Regions from separate parts of the Serratia sp. K1WW1 genome, predicted to be linked through region 1. Evidence: predicted binding sites of a transcription regulator. Region 1 holds the regulator's gene; the other holds the start of a gene.

Region 1 (8,114 bases):
TATCGAATATCAGCTGACGGAGTGCGGTGGCCACGTCGGCTTTGTCGGCGGCACCTTGAAAAAACCGCAAATGTGGCTGGAGCAACGTATCCCAGCCTGGCTTTCTCCTTTTTTGGAACCCACCAAGTGATTATTCCCTGGCAAGAAATTGAACAAGAGACTCTCAACAGCCTGATCGAATCCTTTGTATTACGCGAAGGAACCGACTACGGCGAGCACGAACGTTCGCTGGAACAGAAGGTCGACGACGTGCGCCGCCAGTTGAAAAGTGGCGAAGTGGTGCTGGTGTGGTCAGAGCTACATGAAACCGTCAACATCATGCCTCGCGGGCAGATCCGCGCCGGGCAGGAGGAAATTTAGTCTTATTGCGCGCTATGACTGAGGGAAAAAATCAGGTAACAATGCAGTATTGCAAACCAACGCGCACAATTTCGCCTTGGGCGAAAGGGTATCAGCCATACTAAAAATCTCATTCTGAGCCTGCGCATTTAATACGGAGTGACCCTCGATCATGTCTGCCAAACATCCCGTTATCGCGGTGACCGGTTCCAGCGGAGCCGGCACCACCACCACCAGCCTGGCGTTTCGCAAGATTTTTCAGCAGCTAAACCTGCGCGCTGCCCAGCTGGAAGGCGACAGCTTCCACCGTTACACCCGGCCGGAAATGGATGCGGCAATCCGTAAAGCCCGCGATATGGGCCGCCATATCAGCTACTTCGGCCCGGAAGCCAACGACTTTGGCCTGCTGGAGCAGAGCTTTATCGAATACGGCAAGAACGGCACCGGCCGCTCACGTAAATATCTGCATACCTACGACGAGGCGGTGCCTTACAATCAGGTTCCTGGCACCTTCACGCCTTGGGAGCCACTGCCCGCCCCCACGGATGTCCTGTTCTACGAAGGGCTGCACGGCGGCGTAGTGGCCGATCAGATCGACGTAGCCAAACATGTCGATCTGCTGGTCGGCGTGGTGCCGATCGTCAACCTGGAGTGGATCCAGAAGCTGATCCGCGATACCGGCGAGCGTGGCCATTCCCGTGAGGCGGTGATGGACTCGGTAGTCCGCTCGATGGAGGATTACATCAGCTACATCACGCCACAGTTCTCGCGCACCCATATCAACTTCCAGCGCGTCCCGACGGTGGATACCTCCAACCCGTTTGCCGCCAAGGCGATCCCTTCTCTGGACGAAAGCCTGGTGGTGATCCACTTCCGCGGTCTGGATCAGATCGACTTCCCTTACCTGCTGGCGATGCTGCAAGGATCGTTTATCTCGCATATCAATACGCTGGTGGTGCCGGGTGGCAAAATGGGGCTGGCAATGGAGCTGATCATGGCACCGCTGGTGCAGCGGCTGATGGAAGGCAAGAAGATCGAATAAGTTATCGGGCGCGGCTAATTTCCGCGCCCGCCGTCGTTAGCGCATCAACAGGTGGCGGATAAAACCGACGTGCAGTTTCACTCCGATCTGCATCGCCGCCTCATCCAGTTTAAAACGGGGATTATGTACGCCGTAGGTGGCACCGATCGCCTCGTTACCGCTGCCGATAAACAGGAAGCACCCCGGCACTTTCTCCTGATAGGAGGAGAAATCCTCGCTGCCAAACATCGCGCTGGTCAATTCCCGCAACGCCTGTGGCCCTACGGCTTCGGCCACCACCTCGCGCGCAATGGCGCAGGCATCAGGGTGGTTATTGCCGATGGTATAGCCACGCGTCCAGTCAACCTTGTAGCTGGCACCGTGCGCCTGGCTGATCCCAGCGACAGTTTGCTCAACCAACAGCGGCACCCGATCACGGACTTCCTGATTATGAGTGCGTAGCGTTCCTGCCAACCGGGCGCTGTCTGGAATGACGTTATAGCTGTCACCTGCCTGGAAGGTTGCCACCGTCAACACCGGGGCATTTAACGGATCAAGCTTACGTGCCACGATCTGCTGCAAAGCGCTAACGATTTCCGCACCAATCGGCACCGGATCGATACACAGATGCGGCATCGAGCCATGCCCCCCCTTACCCTGCAACACAATGTCGAAGTTATCGCTGGAGCCACTGAACACGCCCTGCTTCATCCCCACCTCACCGGTCGGGAAGTTGGGCATGACATGCAGGCCGAAGATCATCTTCACGCCATCCAGAACCCCCAGGTCTACCAGCTGTTGGGCTCCGCCCGGTGGCACTTCTTCGGCATGCTGGAAGATAAAACGCACCGAGCCTTGCAGCTGCGCCTGCAACTGGCACAGCACGCTGGCCGCGCCCAGTAACATCGCGCTGTGGGCATCATGACCGCAGGCATGCATCACCCCTGGCCGGGTCGAGCAGAAAGGTTCGTCGCTTTCCTCCTGGATCGGCAAGGCGTCAATATCGGCACGCAATGCATAGCACGGCCCCGGCGCTGCGCCCTGCAATTCGGCAACCACGCTATTCGGCGTAGGACGGGTGATCTTCAACGGACCAAGGCTAGCCAGTTGTCCGGCTATGTAATCTGCCGTCTGCGCCTCTTGAAACGACAACTCCGGATTCGCATGGATATGACGCCGCCACTGCAATACCTGTTGTTCCACACCGTCAATCAGTTGTTCAATGTTCATGTGCATACTCCTTAATTCAGTGCCGGTTGGCGTGCTTTGCCCGCCAATGGCAGGATCACCAGCCCGGAAACCACCATAGCCAGTGCCAAAAAGATAAACGTCGTCATGTAGTTGTGGCTGATGGTGATCAGATATCCCATGGCGATAGGGGCCACAAAGCCACCCAAGGTGCCGCCGGTGTTAATCAGCCCCATCGCTGCCCCCATCACTTCCGTAGGCAAGCGCTTCATAGGCAAGGTAAACACCGTGACGAACGAGGCCATCAGGAAGATATAACCCAGGAACAAGAACAGGCTGGCCGTCAGAGCCGATTCGCTGGTAAACACCAGCCAGATGCACAAGGCGCTGAGCAGGGAACTGAAGAAGATCACCCACGGCTCATGCCCTTGCAGGTAGCGCCCGACCAGCCAGCCGGTGCCGAGTGAGGAGATCCAGATCCCCAGACCGCCGGCTGCCACCACCATGCTGGAGACGTCAAGCGGCATTCCGCGCTGCTGTACCAGGAATTTCGGCAGCCAGGCCATCAGGCCGTACGACGGGATGTTGATACAGAAAATCGCCACAAACAGCAGCAGCACGATTGGGTTTTTCAGCAGAGCCTTATAGTTGGCTGCGGCTGCCCCAGCTTTGGCGGGCGCCACCTGTGGCGGATTGGGCACCAGCCACAAGATGCAGGCGGCAATCAAGAATGCCAACAGGCCAAGCGCAGAGAACGACCCACGCCAGCCGATGTGATCCAGGCAATAGACCGCGACCAGCGGCCCGACGGTCATCGCCAACCCGGCGGAGGACAGCAGAATGGACTGCGCGAAGGTGCGCTGTTCCAGTGGGAAATTCGCCACCACCGCCTTGGCGCAGGAACACGGATAGCCGGAGTGGCCAATGCCGGACAGGAAGCGGAACGTCACCAGCAGGCCCAGGCCGAACCCCAGAATGCCAAAGCACAGGGCGAATCCCCCCAGCAGCAGTAACGAGCTGCACAGCACTTTCTTAAAGCCAAAGCGGTCATTGAGCCAGCCCGCCGGTATCTGGAACAGGGAATACGCCAGGAAAAACATCCCGGTAACGTAGCCCAGTTGTTCCGGCTGTAGATTGAACTCGCGTTCGATAGGTAGCAGCGCAAAACCCATCACGGTTTTATCGATGTACACCACGACATAGCCCACAAACAGCAAAAAAATCATTAGCGAACGATTTTTCATCGCCGATATTCCTTTAAGTTATCACCCAGGCTGCCCACCAGCGTGGCGGGCGTAGTTTAATAATGTGATCCAGGTCACTTTATAGTTTTAATAACAGTCACTTACATCAACGCGCTGAAATTATCGCCTTTTGCCGAGCGGCATAAGATACAATTTTGTAAGGGGTGATGCTTTTTATTGATAGGGTGGGGAATGCGCTATTTACCGAAGTTACAGCAGTTGAAAGTCTTCCAGCAGGTGATCCGCAGCGGCAGTATTCGCGGGGCGGCACGCGCGCTGGAGCAATCTCAACCGGCGGTGAGCCGCACCATCCGTGAACTGGAACAGATCCTGGAAACCCAGTTGATCAATCGCAGCAGTCAGGGAATGACGCTGACCGAAACCGGCCGCGCCTTCGCCCTGCGAATGCAGTTGATCCTGGAGGAATTGCAGCGCGCCGCCGACGAGATCCAGCAGTTGAATCAGCATTCGCAAGGTAACGTCGCCATTGGCTGCTCTTCGCTACTCGCCCTGACGGTATTACCGGAACTGGTCGAAGCCTTTAAACAGCCGTTTCCGCAGGCCAATCTCCTAATCCGTGAAGCGCAGCTTTCTACGCTACTGCCAGCATTGCGCGAAGGCCGCCTGGATTTTGCCGTGGGTACCGTCAGCCCGGAACTTCCTCTGGAGGATCTGGTGCGTGAACCGCTGTTCAACGCCTCTTTTTGCATTATCGCACGCCAGGGGCACCCACTGGCGCAGGCCACCTCGCTGGACGAACTGCGTGAGGCCAAGTGGTTATTACCGGAAACCGATATGGGTTATTACCAGCAGTTGCGTGCGGTATTAGGCACCTTCTATCAGCAATTGAGCCGTTCGCCCATTCGCTCGGACTCGGTGACCTGTGGCTTGAATATGGTGCTGGAGGCGGATTATCTGACTATCGTGGCGCGGGCGATGAGTGCACCGTTCCATTTGCAGCATCGGCTGGTGGCATTGCCTATCGACACCTTGCCACAAGCGCAATATTGCGTGCTGTATTCACAGAAATCGCCGCTAACCGTGACGGCACGGCGATTTCTTGATTTATTGCGTGCACACTGCCTGCGCTACCCTTGGTAGGATCAGGCCACTTCGCGGATTTCGAAGCTGTGGGTAATGCTGGCGGCTTTACCCAGCATCAAGGAGACGGAGCAGTATTTCTCGGCAGAAAGATCCACCGCACGCTCGACAATCTTATCGGTCAGCCCTTTGCCGGTGACGATAAAATGCAGATTGATATGGGTAAACAGACGCGGTGCTTCTTCACGACGCTCGGAGGTCAGTTTTACCTCACAGTCACGCACATCGTTACGCCCTTTTTGCAGGATCGACACCACATCGATGGCGCTACAGCCGCCGACGGACATCAACACCATTTCCATCGGGCTTGGCGCTTTATCGCCTGCGTTGCCATCCATCAGAACCTGGTGACCAGACGCAGACTCACCCAGGAATGTCAGCCCTTCTACCCACTTAACTCTTGCCTGCATGTTACACACTCCGGTTAATTTCTTAAAAACAGGGTACGCTTTCGCATACATTCTGGCAACGTAACCTGACGCTAATCATGCTGAAGCGAGACAACACAAGACACCCGCCTCACTCTGTGCTACAAACAGAGCCGCAATAACTCTTTCCAGGTCACCGATTTCAGGGATATGTCCAAGGAAAGGCCCCTATATTGGTTTGTTAACAGAATGTAGCTTGCAGCTCTCCCTGCAAGTTAATATGCTAGAGCACAAGCGTATTTCTATAACACGCCTCAAAACCTGTTGATAGCCACAATTAAAACACCGGGCTATAAGCACGTTTTACAGGGAACTCTGACCCCTGTGATACAAGGCAGCGATAACAACAGAGGATAACAGCGAATGGTTCTCGGCAAACCGCAAACAGACCCGACTCTCGAATGGTTCCTGTCTCATTGCCATATCCACAAATATCCATCGAAGAGTACGCTTATTCACCAAGGTGAAAAGGCCGAAACGCTTTACTACATCGTCAAAGGCTCCGTCGCGGTGCTGATTAAAGATGAAGAAGGCAAAGAGATGATCCTGTCCTACCTTAACCAGGGGGATTTCATCGGCGAGCTAGGATTATTTGAAGAAGGCCAGGAGCGTAGCGCCTGGGTACGGGCCAAAACCGCCTGTGAAGTGGCTGAAATTTCCTACAAGAAATTCCGCCAGTTGATCCAGGTTAACCCGGATATCCTGATGCGCCTGTCCGCACAGATGGCTAACCGCCTGCAAGTCACCTCAGAGAAAGTGGGTAACCTCGCCTTCCTTGACGTTACCGGCCGCATTGCACAGACCTTGCTGAACCTGGCAAAACAGCCTGATGCCATGACTCACCCAGACGGCATGCAGATCAAAATCACCCGCCAGGAAATTGGCCAAATCGTCGGTTGCTCACGTGAAACCGTCGGTCGTATTTTGAAAATGCTCGAAGATCAAAACCTGATCTCCGCGCACGGCAAAACCATTGTCGTGTACGGTACGCGTTAATCCCCAGAGAAACGGTGCAGCAATGCGCCGTTTCTTTACCTGCTGAATAGCCAACCATGTGGCGCCGCCTGATCTACCACCCGGAAGTCAACTACGCACTGCGGCAAACGCTGGTGTTGTGCCTGCCGGTGGCGTTTGGTTTGCTGATTGGCAACCTGCAACTCGGCATGCTGTTCTCGTTGGTGCCCGCCTGCTGCAACATTGCCGGGCTGGATACGCCACACAAACGCTTTTTCAAACGCCTGGTCGTGGGCGGCTCCCTGTTCGCACTCAGTAGCCTTCTGCTGCAACAAGCCTTGCTGTGGGATCTGCCGTTACCCTTGCTGATGCTGGCAATGGCGCTGTTGCTCGGCGTAAGCGGTGAGATCAGCCCGCTGCACGCACGCCTGCTACCAGCCGCATTGGTCGCCGCCATCTTTTCCCTCAGCATGGTAGGCACCGTGCCAATCTGGCATGCCCCTTTGCTGTATATCGTCGGCACCGCCTGGTACGGGCTGTTTACCTGGGCCTGGTTCAAGCTGTGGAAAGAGCAGCCGATGCGCGAATCTCTAAGCCAGCTGTATATGCAGCTGGCCGACTATTTTGAAGCCAAATACTCATTACTGACGCAGCACACCGATCCTGAAACTGCCCTGCCGCCGCTGTTGCAACGCCAGCAGAAAGTGATGGACCTGATCAGTCTGCTATACCAACAGCTTAATTTCCTGCCCCATGCCAATAACCTGGAGCAAAAGCGCCTGCGACGTACGTTTCAGGTGGCGCTCGATTTGCAAGAGCACATCACCGTCAGCCTGCATCTGCCGGAAGAAGTGCAAAAGCTGGTGGAGCAAAGCCAGGCCGAAGCGATTATCCGCCGCAACGCCCAGGTGATCGCCACGCGCCTGCGCGTTGTGGCCGACGATATTCTCTATCATCGGCACTCTGCGCGTTTCAGCATGAAGAATGAGCTGGCGGCGCTGGAAAAAGTGGCCTCACAGCATGCCGATAACCCGGTTGGGCAGTTCTGCTATTACCACTTCAGCCGCATCGCGCGCCTGCTACGCACTCAGCACCCACTTTACCGCCGCAATCTGATGGCCAATCAGTCACGCCTGCCTTTCTGGCCTGCGGTGGTGAGCTATCTGTCGTTTAAATCCAACGCCCTGCGCAACGCCGCCAGGCTGGGGGTCATTCTGGCGGCAGGCAGCAGCCTGGGTATGCTGTTCAACCTGCCAAAACCCTATTGGATCTTGCTGACCATCATGCTGGTCAGTCAAAACGGCTATAACGCCACGCGGGTGAGGATCCAGCACCGTGCCCTCGGCACGTTGGCCGGGCTGGTGATTGCCGCTGGACTGTTGCAACTACAAATGCCGGAAAGCGTGACGCTGAGTATCATGTTGGCCATCACCCTGGCGGCCTATCTGATCCTGCGGAAAAACTACGGGCTGGCGGTGATGGGCTTCACCGTGACCGCCGTCTACACCTTGCAGCTCCTGGCGCTGAACGGTACCCATTTCCTGGTTCCCCGCCTGATCGATACCCTTATCGGCTGCGTACTGGTGTTTGGCGGCACGATCTGGCTATGGCCGCAGTGGCAGAGTGGCCTGCTGCGTAAAAACGCCCATCAGGCTCTGGAGCACGATCAGACGGCACTGCGACTCTTGCTGGAAGAACAGGAACCCGACCCCAGCGAGCTGGCCTACACGCGCATGCAGGTCAATCAGGCACATAACGCCCTGTTTACCTCACTCAATCAGGCGATGCAGGAACCGGGGTTTGAATCGAATTATCTGGCTGATATGCGGCTGTGGATCA
Region 2 (8,114 bases), 810 kb from region 1:
GGCACGCAACACGCTATCCCCCGGCATAAACACCCCACCCAGTTGCTGCAAGCGCTGACGCAATGCCTGATGCAAGCGCATGCCGAGCACGGAAGGCGGCAGCGTGGGTAACAGATAAACGGGCTTACCGACCAACCGGCGCAACGTCATCAACGGTTCGTCATCCTCTAACCCCAGGCAGGCTGGCAGCAAGATGGCCTCAGCCTCACCTGACTGGCGCGTGATCTCCTCCGCCAACTGAGTCAGATGTTCTGGCAGATCCAGTACGCGGGCGATATTCACCGCGCGGAACTCGCTAGGATTATTACGTAGGCGATCCAAAACGGGCAGATGCAAAAATGCCACCTCAGCCTTGAGACCCTGCTCTTGCATCAATGAGCTGGCCGCCATCTGCGGTTGGAAATCCAGAAAGCCTTCAATCCCCAGCACGGCGATATTCTGCCACGGCAACTTGCTACCCAAGGGAGAGACAGGGATCGCCAGGGGGCTGAGCCAGGTGGCACGGCGGGTCCCGAGAGGGGTCACGCGTAGATGGTTTTGGCTGCTATCACCCTGCATCTGCCACCCGCAACGCTCTAATAATTGCTCGGCTTGCGTTGCCAGCGCGGCCACCTGTGTGGCTCCCATCAGGCTATACGGATGCTGCGGAGCCCGTTGCGCCAGTTCGGGCAAGGCAGACAGAGGCGATGCCACCGGCGTACCATCGGGCAGATGGGCCAACAGATCGAGCGAGCCGGAAGAAAAATAGAGCGCGCTTTGGCCGGAACTGACTACCGCGCAGCGTTTGCCATGCTCGGCTAAACGGATAGCACAGCTCATCCCGGCCAAGCCACCACCAATCACCACCGCATCAAATTGCATCATCCGCCTCCTGCTTAGGGTCGCCTTGCGCATCTAACCCACATAACCCTTGATATACCCAACTGGTGAATTCGCTCTCCCGCAGGGCATCACCCCAGGCGATAGGCCGCACGCCTTTCCAGCGCTCATTGAGGAAATGGGACAGTTGGGTGATGGATTGCTGCGGCGTTACCACGTTAAACCGCGTCAACAAGCCTGCGGCACGGCAGGCGCACAGCTCACCCTGGCAGGTCCCCATACCCACGCGGGTACGGCGGCGCAGATCGACCAGATTGTTGACGGTCAGAGAGTCCACCGCATAACGCACCTCACCGGCGGTCACTGCTTCACACTCACACACCAGGCTGTTGTCCAGTCGGTTACCGGAAGGGACCAGGCTGGCGCGATCGCCATGGCGGTACACTGCCGAACCCCGGATGCTGGCAGGCAGTGAAACCACGCTGCGCACCGTTTCTTCGGCGCTCTGACGGGAACCGGGCAACGCCACTTCCGCCGTGGTGCAAGGGCTGTCGATGCCCAGCTTGGCGCAGACCAGGTCGGTGGTCCATTCGGCCATCAGCCGGTAAGTCATCAATTTGCCGCCGGTAATGGTAATAAAGCCTTCCAACCCATCGCGCGCCGCATGATCAAGCAGCACGATGCCGCGGCTGACGTTACGCCCGGAGGGATCGTCATCGCTGGCGACCAGTGGCCGCACGCCCGCATAGGCTCGCAGAATGCGCGTTTGCGCCAGTTTCGGAGCCAGCAGCGTGCCTTCGCGGATTAATATATCCACTTCCTGTGGCGTCACGACCATGTTGTCGATCTGGTCGTAATCGATGTGGGTAGAGGTGGTGCCAATCAGCGAGATGGTGTCGCCAGGCACCAGAATGTCGGCATCCGCCGGTTTGCGGCAGCGGTTAATCACCATGTTATTGATGCGATGGCCCAGGATCAGCAATGCCCCTTTGGCAGGGAACATGCGGATGCGCAGATCGGCATACTCGGCAATTTTCTGGCCCCAGATCCCGGCGGCGTTGACCACCACCTGAGCATGAATATCGTACTGTTGTGCGGCCTTGTGATCGAAAACGCGCACGCCCGTCACGCGATCGCCAGTACGTAACAAACCGGTAACCTGATGATAGGTGAGGATTTGTGCGCCATGTTCACGCGCATCAAGCATGTTGGCCGCCGTTAAGCGGAAAGGATCGACGGTGCCATCCGGCACCCGCACCGCGCCGATCAGCGCCGGGTTAGCCGCAGGCTCCAGGCGTAATGCCAGCGCGGGGTCAATGGCTTCGGCCTCAATCCCGGCGCTGCAACAGGCGGCAATAAACTGCTGCTGAAAGGCCAACGAGTCCTGAGGCAAGGTAATGAACAGGCCGTCGGTACGCTCGATGCAGTGGTGGGCAATACGCTTGAGGATGCGGTTTTCTTCAATGCATTCGCGTGCCGATTCACCGTCGGTGACCGAATAGCGCGCTCCGCTGTGCAACAACCCGTGGTTGCGGCCAGTAGCGCCAGTGGCGATGTCATGCCTTTCCAGTAAAACGCAACGCAGACCGCGCCGCGCGCAGTCACGGGCAATCCCCGCGCCGGTAGCGCCGCCGCCAATGATGATCACGTCCGTTTCGGTGATTGGTGAGTTGTTGCTCATCACGCCCCCTGAGCCTGTAGTTATGGATTTATTTAGCCACAGTTAGTAGGGTTTTTGTTTGATAAGGAACAATAACGAACAGAAAACGAAAATAATATGGCCATAAAAAGCCATGAATGTGACCAATATCACGTATTTGTGCTATTTAGTCATTCCAAAATGTTAACCGATCACTCAAAATTCGCCACAGTTTCATAAAAGTGTAACAAATGAGCCATCCATCACGGTGTGACCGGGGGGTTTTCTCTAGCATTGCGCTCGTTATGGAACATTTAACAACACTTCAGGTATCCGCAAGCCCATCTTCAGGACAGCCGTTTCCTGTTGAGGCAATAAACAGATAAAGCCATCGGAGGCGCTCATGTTGAGTATTTTTAAGCCAGCCGCACACATTTCTCGTGTGCCAGTCGACAAGGTAGACCCGCTCTACCGTAAGCTGCGCTGGCAGATTTTTATGGGGATCTTTTTCGGTTACGCCGCCTACTATCTGGTGCGTAAAAACTTCACCCTGGCGATGCCGTATCTGATCGATCAGGGCTTCAGCCGTGGTGACCTGGGCTTCGCGCTGTCAGGGATTTCCATCGCCTACGGTTTCTCCAAGTTCATCATGGGATCGGTTTCTGACCGTTCCAACCCGCGTGTATTCCTACCCGCCGGCCTGATCCTGGCTGCTGCCGTCATGCTGTTTATGGGCTTTGTGCCTTGGGCTACCTCCAGCATTGCCGTGATGTTCGTGCTGCTGTTCCTGTGTGGTTGGTTCCAGGGTATGGGCTGGCCGCCTTGTGGCCGTACCATGGTGCACTGGTGGTCACAGAAAGAGCGTGGCGGTATTGTTTCGGTATGGAACTGTGCGCACAACGTCGGTGGTGGTCTGCCGCCACTGCTGTTCCTGCTGGGTATGGCCTGGTTTAACGACTGGCATGCGGCGCTGTATATGCCTGCCTTCGGTGCGATCCTGGTGGCCCTGATCGCCTTCGCCTTGATGCGTGACACCCCGCAATCTGTTGGTCTGCCACCGATTGAAGAATACAAAAACGACTACCCGGATGATTACAGCGAAGAAGCAGAAGAAGAGCTGACAGCCAAGCAGATCTTCATGCAGTACGTGCTGCCAAACAAACTGCTGTGGTACATCGCGATCGCCAACGTGTTCGTGTATCTGCTGCGCTACGGCATCCTGGACTGGTCACCAACCTACCTGAAAGAAGTGAAACACTTCGCGCTGGATAAGTCCTCCTGGGCCTACTTCCTGTACGAATACGCCGGTATCCCAGGCACCCTGCTGTGCGGCTGGATGTCGGACAAGGTGTTTAAAGGCAACCGTGGTGCCACCGGGGTGTTCTTCATGGTTCTGGTAACCATCGCCACCATCGTTTACTGGCTGAACCCGGTGGGTAACCCTGGCATCGATATGGCCTGTATGATCACCATCGGCTTCCTGATCTATGGCCCAGTCATGCTGATCGGCCTGCACGCGCTGGAACTGGCTCCGAAGAAAGCGGCAGGTACCGCCGCAGGCTTTACCGGTCTGTTCGGTTACCTGGGCGGCTCGGTCGCAGCCAGCGCCATCGTCGGCTATACCGTTGACTACTTCGGTTGGGACGGCGGCTTTATGGTGATGATCGGCGGCAGCATCGGTGCGGTGATCCTGCTGGTGCTGACCATGATCAGCGAGAAGAAACACCACGCAGAAATCGCGGCGAAACGCGGCTAAAAGCCAAGCGGGCGCAGTATGCAGCGCCCCTACCCTTTATCGTTAATCTAAGGCCGCGCTTGTGCGGCCTTTTTCTTACCTCTACAACATGGAGCAACACAGAATGCGGACTCAAACCAAAGCCCTGCTGACAGGGATCATTCTTGCCACTTCAATGCTCAGTGCCGCACAGGCTGCGGATAAAGTCGTTATCGCTCACCGCGGTGCCAGCGGCTATCTGCCGGAGCATACGTTACCGGCCAAGGCAATGGCCTACGCGCAGGGCGCCGACTTCCTTGAGCAAGACCTGGTGATGACCAAAGACAACGAACTGGTAGTGTTGCACGACCACTATCTGGATCGCGTCACCGACGTTGCCGAACGCTTCCCGGACCGGGCGCGTAAAGATGGCCGCTACTACGCCATCGACTTTACGCTGCCTGAGATCAAATCGCTGAAGTTCACCGAAGGCTTTGATATCAAAGACGGTAAGCAGGTGCAAAGCTACCCTGGCCGCTTCCCGATGGGCAAATCCGACTTCCGCGTCCACACCTTCCAGGAAGAGATCGAGTTCGTGCAGGGTCTCAACCATTCAACCGGCAAGAACATCGGCCTCTACCCGGAAATCAAGGCCCCCTGGTTCCATCAGCAGGAAGGAAAAGACATCTCCACCAAGGTGCTGGAAGTTCTCAAGCAATACGGTTACACCAGCAAGAGCGACAACGTCTATCTGCAGTGTTTTGATGCCAACGAGCTGAAACGCATCAAGGATCAGCTGGAACCGAAGATGGGGATGGATCTGAAGCTGGTGCAGCTGATTGCCTACACCGACTGGAACGAAACCTACGAGCAGAAGGCCGACGGCAAGTGGGTCAACTATGACTACGACTGGATGTTCAAACCGGGCGCGATGAAAAAGATCGCCCAGTATGCCGACGGCATCGGGCCTGACTATCACATGCTGATCGTCGAAGAGAAATCCAAGCCGAACCAGATTGTATTGACCGATATGGTCAAGGACGCTCATGCCAGCAATATGGCGGTGCACCCTTACACCATTCGTGCCGATAAGCTGCCGAAATACGTCACCGACGTGAACCAGCTGTTCGACGCGATTTACAATCAGGCGGGCGTTGACGGCGTGTTTACCGACTTCCCGGACAAGGGTGTACAGTTCCTGCAAAAGCAGGGGCAACATAAGTAATCTTGGCCTTTTTCTAAGTGGGCGCAGCCTGTTGCGCCCCTTGTAGTTGAGTAGGCTAGCTCTCGCAATAATCATCTCCTCCTTGATTATTACAGTGCGTGATGAAAGGATACGGCCGTCGGCGATTGATAAGGAAAAGAGATCGTGGAACGTTCAGTGTTACTGCATCATATCAAAACGTCTTGTTATGCCCTTTCCGCCATAGTGCTGACCGGCTGGGTCACCGATGCGCTGAATGAGGGGCTGATCTTCAAGATGATATTGCGTTTCTTCCGCCCGGATGACGTCGAGCGCTATTCGCACCCATTTACCGATCTGACCAGCTTCTTCATCTGGTTTATCCCGCTGTTGTTTACCACGCTGCTGTTGCTGCTGGCCTCGGTCATGACGTTACATCACGTTAAAAAACCCCACCTCTACCGCATCACCAAGAAAAAACCGCTGCTGCACGGTCCGCATGTGGTCGGCACCCCAGCGGTTGGCCAAGTTGCGCCGTTCCTGCAAACCTATACCAGCGCAGAGAAGCTGTCGCTGCTGCTCCCTCAGGCTTTACAGCTGGAGTATCAGACCGAACTGGCCAGCATTGAAGGGGCAAGAGACGTTGAGATCCACCTGCTGAAAGAAAATGACGACCTGCAAAAAATCGCGCTTGAGCTGGAACAATGGGTAAAAAAACAGCTAAAAAACAGACCTGTCGATAACGTCAGCCGCCTGTTCATGGATATTACCTACGCCACGCCGGTACGCAGCGCTGCCGCTTTATTCTGCAGCCTGGATCAGGATATCGAGCTGATCCAAGGCACCCCGGACTGCACATTATCTTCGTACGATTTGGTCTGCAAAGTTCAGGAATAACGAGGCCCCTCACAACTGCCCATGTAATCTGGCACGGAACGCCGGGGCCAGCAGGTAATCCATGCACCAGCGGCTCACCTTGCCCATGCCATCGGAGCGAGCGGCAAAAAAGATCTGCGTGGCGTGCTTATGCTCCTGCATCGGTTTTTTCACCAGCGAGCCGGCATTCAGCAAGGGGAGCGCCAGATGATGTGGCACATAGCCAATGGCGACGTTGCGCTGGATCAGTTCGATGGCGGTAGCAAAGTCGGGCACAAACATCGGTTTTTGCCCTTCCAGCAGCCAAGCCTGCTGTGGCACGAAGTTAACCGCAGTATCACGAATACAGATCGCCGGGTATTGGCGCAGTTCGGTATTCTGCAGCGGCTGGACCTGTATCGCCAGCGGGTGCTGCGGCCCCACCACAAAATCCCACTCCAGATGACCGATAGATTCGCTGACGATCCCCTCGGTACTGGGCACCGCGTGCGGCGCACCGATCACCAGATTGGCCCGTTTACCATATAGCGCGTCCCAGCAGCCGTTGTACACGGCGGTATCAATGGTTAAACGAGTGGAAGGGAACGCCTGCTCAAAGGCACAGACAAACTCTACAATAGCCGAGCGAGGGATAATATTGTTCACCGCAATCGTCAGCTCCTGCTCCACACCACTATGGATCAACGCAGTATTGCGCCGCAGAGCATCCAGATCGTTGAGGATGGTTTTGCTGTGTTGAATGAAATATTCGCCCGCCGGGGTAAGCTCGATATAGCGGCCTTTACGCAGAAACAGTTCGACACCAAAGCTTTCCTCCAGCTTCTTCACCGTATAGCTGATCGCGGAAGGGACTTTGTTCAGATGCTCGGCGGCAGTGGTGATGCTCTGGTATTTGGCAACCAGATGAACAACGCGTAAAGCTTCGTCGGAGATAAGCATAATGATTCCCTGGGAGCGTGCCACCGGCAAGGCTGCCAGCTAATACGCTGGCAGTCCGTTCATTATGTCCGATTATAACTGATTATTTTTGCCGGCCTATCCTGCTCAACACCGCATAGCCTACGCAGGCCACCAAGATGGAGTCCACCGAAGGAATGGTGGTCAAGGTGAAGATGCCGTTAACGGTCATAAAACCCACGGCGGAACCCACGGCCCAAGCTACGAAGGTCAGCAGTTTGATCTGCGGTTCTGCTACCAGCACGCTTTCCTGATAGCCGTTACGGCGATAAAGGAAGAAGTCGGCAATATAGATCCCGGCTACCGGCGGTGTAGCAATTCCCAGGAACAGCAGGAACGGGATAAACCAGGCCATGATATCCATGCTGCCGACAATCGCCGCCAGAATGCCTAACACCAGAGTGATCTGCCATTTGGGGAAACGGGTCAACAAAGTGGAGACCACCAGCGTCCCCTGAAACATATTGCCCGCATTGCCCGTAATACAGGCAAACACCAACAACAGCGCTGCAGGCAATACCGAACCAAATGCCGCCATCGCCGCCAGCAATGAGCCTTGCCCACTCAAGGCGCTTGGCGTTGCTCCAGCCCAATACAGCAGCGGGTAGGCAACCAGGAAGGTGAGCAACGCACCGATCAGGGCGTGCTTGCGGTTATGCACAAAGCTGCCAAAGTCCGGCAAGGTGGCCACCAACACAATGATCGTCCCCACCACGGTAGAGACCGCCACGCCGGTATTCATACTGCCGACGCTTTGTACCAGCTCCACCTTGCCGTGCGTTGCCACATACAGGATATAACACAGCACCAGCACAATGATCGGCACCGCAATTTGCGCCACCTTACCCAGCACGGCAAAGCCAAAGGCGGTTGAGGCGACAAAAATACAGCAGCCTATCACCACCAGCAGCGGTATCGGCAGGTTC

Evidence for each region. The regulator CRP, encoded in region 1, controls carbon source genes, mostly activating them, when cyclic AMP is high. The targets are predictions, from matches to a motif close to ATGTGANNNNNNTCACAT.
Region 2: a site for CRP is predicted at 2,617-2,634, ahead of glpT (glycerol-3-phosphate transporter). Genes of this name have one in related genera too.

Annotation. Positions count from the first base shown of each region.
Region 1 is NZ_CM147697.1:5,553,558-5,561,671, forward strand. It holds gene ACX9GU_RS25290 (hydrolase) at 1-130, shown strand, start outside; gene ACX9GU_RS25295 (YheU family protein) at 127-360, shown strand; gene ACX9GU_RS25300 (phosphoribulokinase) at 512-1,381, shown strand; gene ACX9GU_RS25305 (amidohydrolase) at 1,418-2,596, opposite strand; gene ACX9GU_RS25310 (MFS transporter) at 2,602-3,792, opposite strand; gene ACX9GU_RS25315 (LysR substrate-binding domain-containing protein) at 3,985-4,893, shown strand; gene ACX9GU_RS25320 (OsmC family protein) at 4,896-5,303, opposite strand; gene crp (cAMP-activated global transcriptional regulator CRP) at 5,685-6,317, shown strand; gene ACX9GU_RS25330 (YccS/YhfK family putative transporter) at 6,374-8,114, shown strand, end outside.
Region 2 is NZ_CM147697.1:384,430-392,543, reverse strand. It holds gene glpB (glycerol-3-phosphate dehydrogenase subunit GlpB) at 1-861, opposite strand, end outside; gene glpA (anaerobic glycerol-3-phosphate dehydrogenase subunit A) at 851-2,500, opposite strand; gene glpT (glycerol-3-phosphate transporter) at 2,862-4,214, shown strand; gene glpQ (glycerophosphodiester phosphodiesterase) at 4,318-5,397, shown strand; gene ACX9GU_RS01800 (hypothetical protein) at 5,542-6,252, shown strand; gene ACX9GU_RS01795 (LysR substrate-binding domain-containing protein) at 6,262-7,170, opposite strand; gene ACX9GU_RS01790 (cytosine permease) at 7,253-8,114, opposite strand, start outside.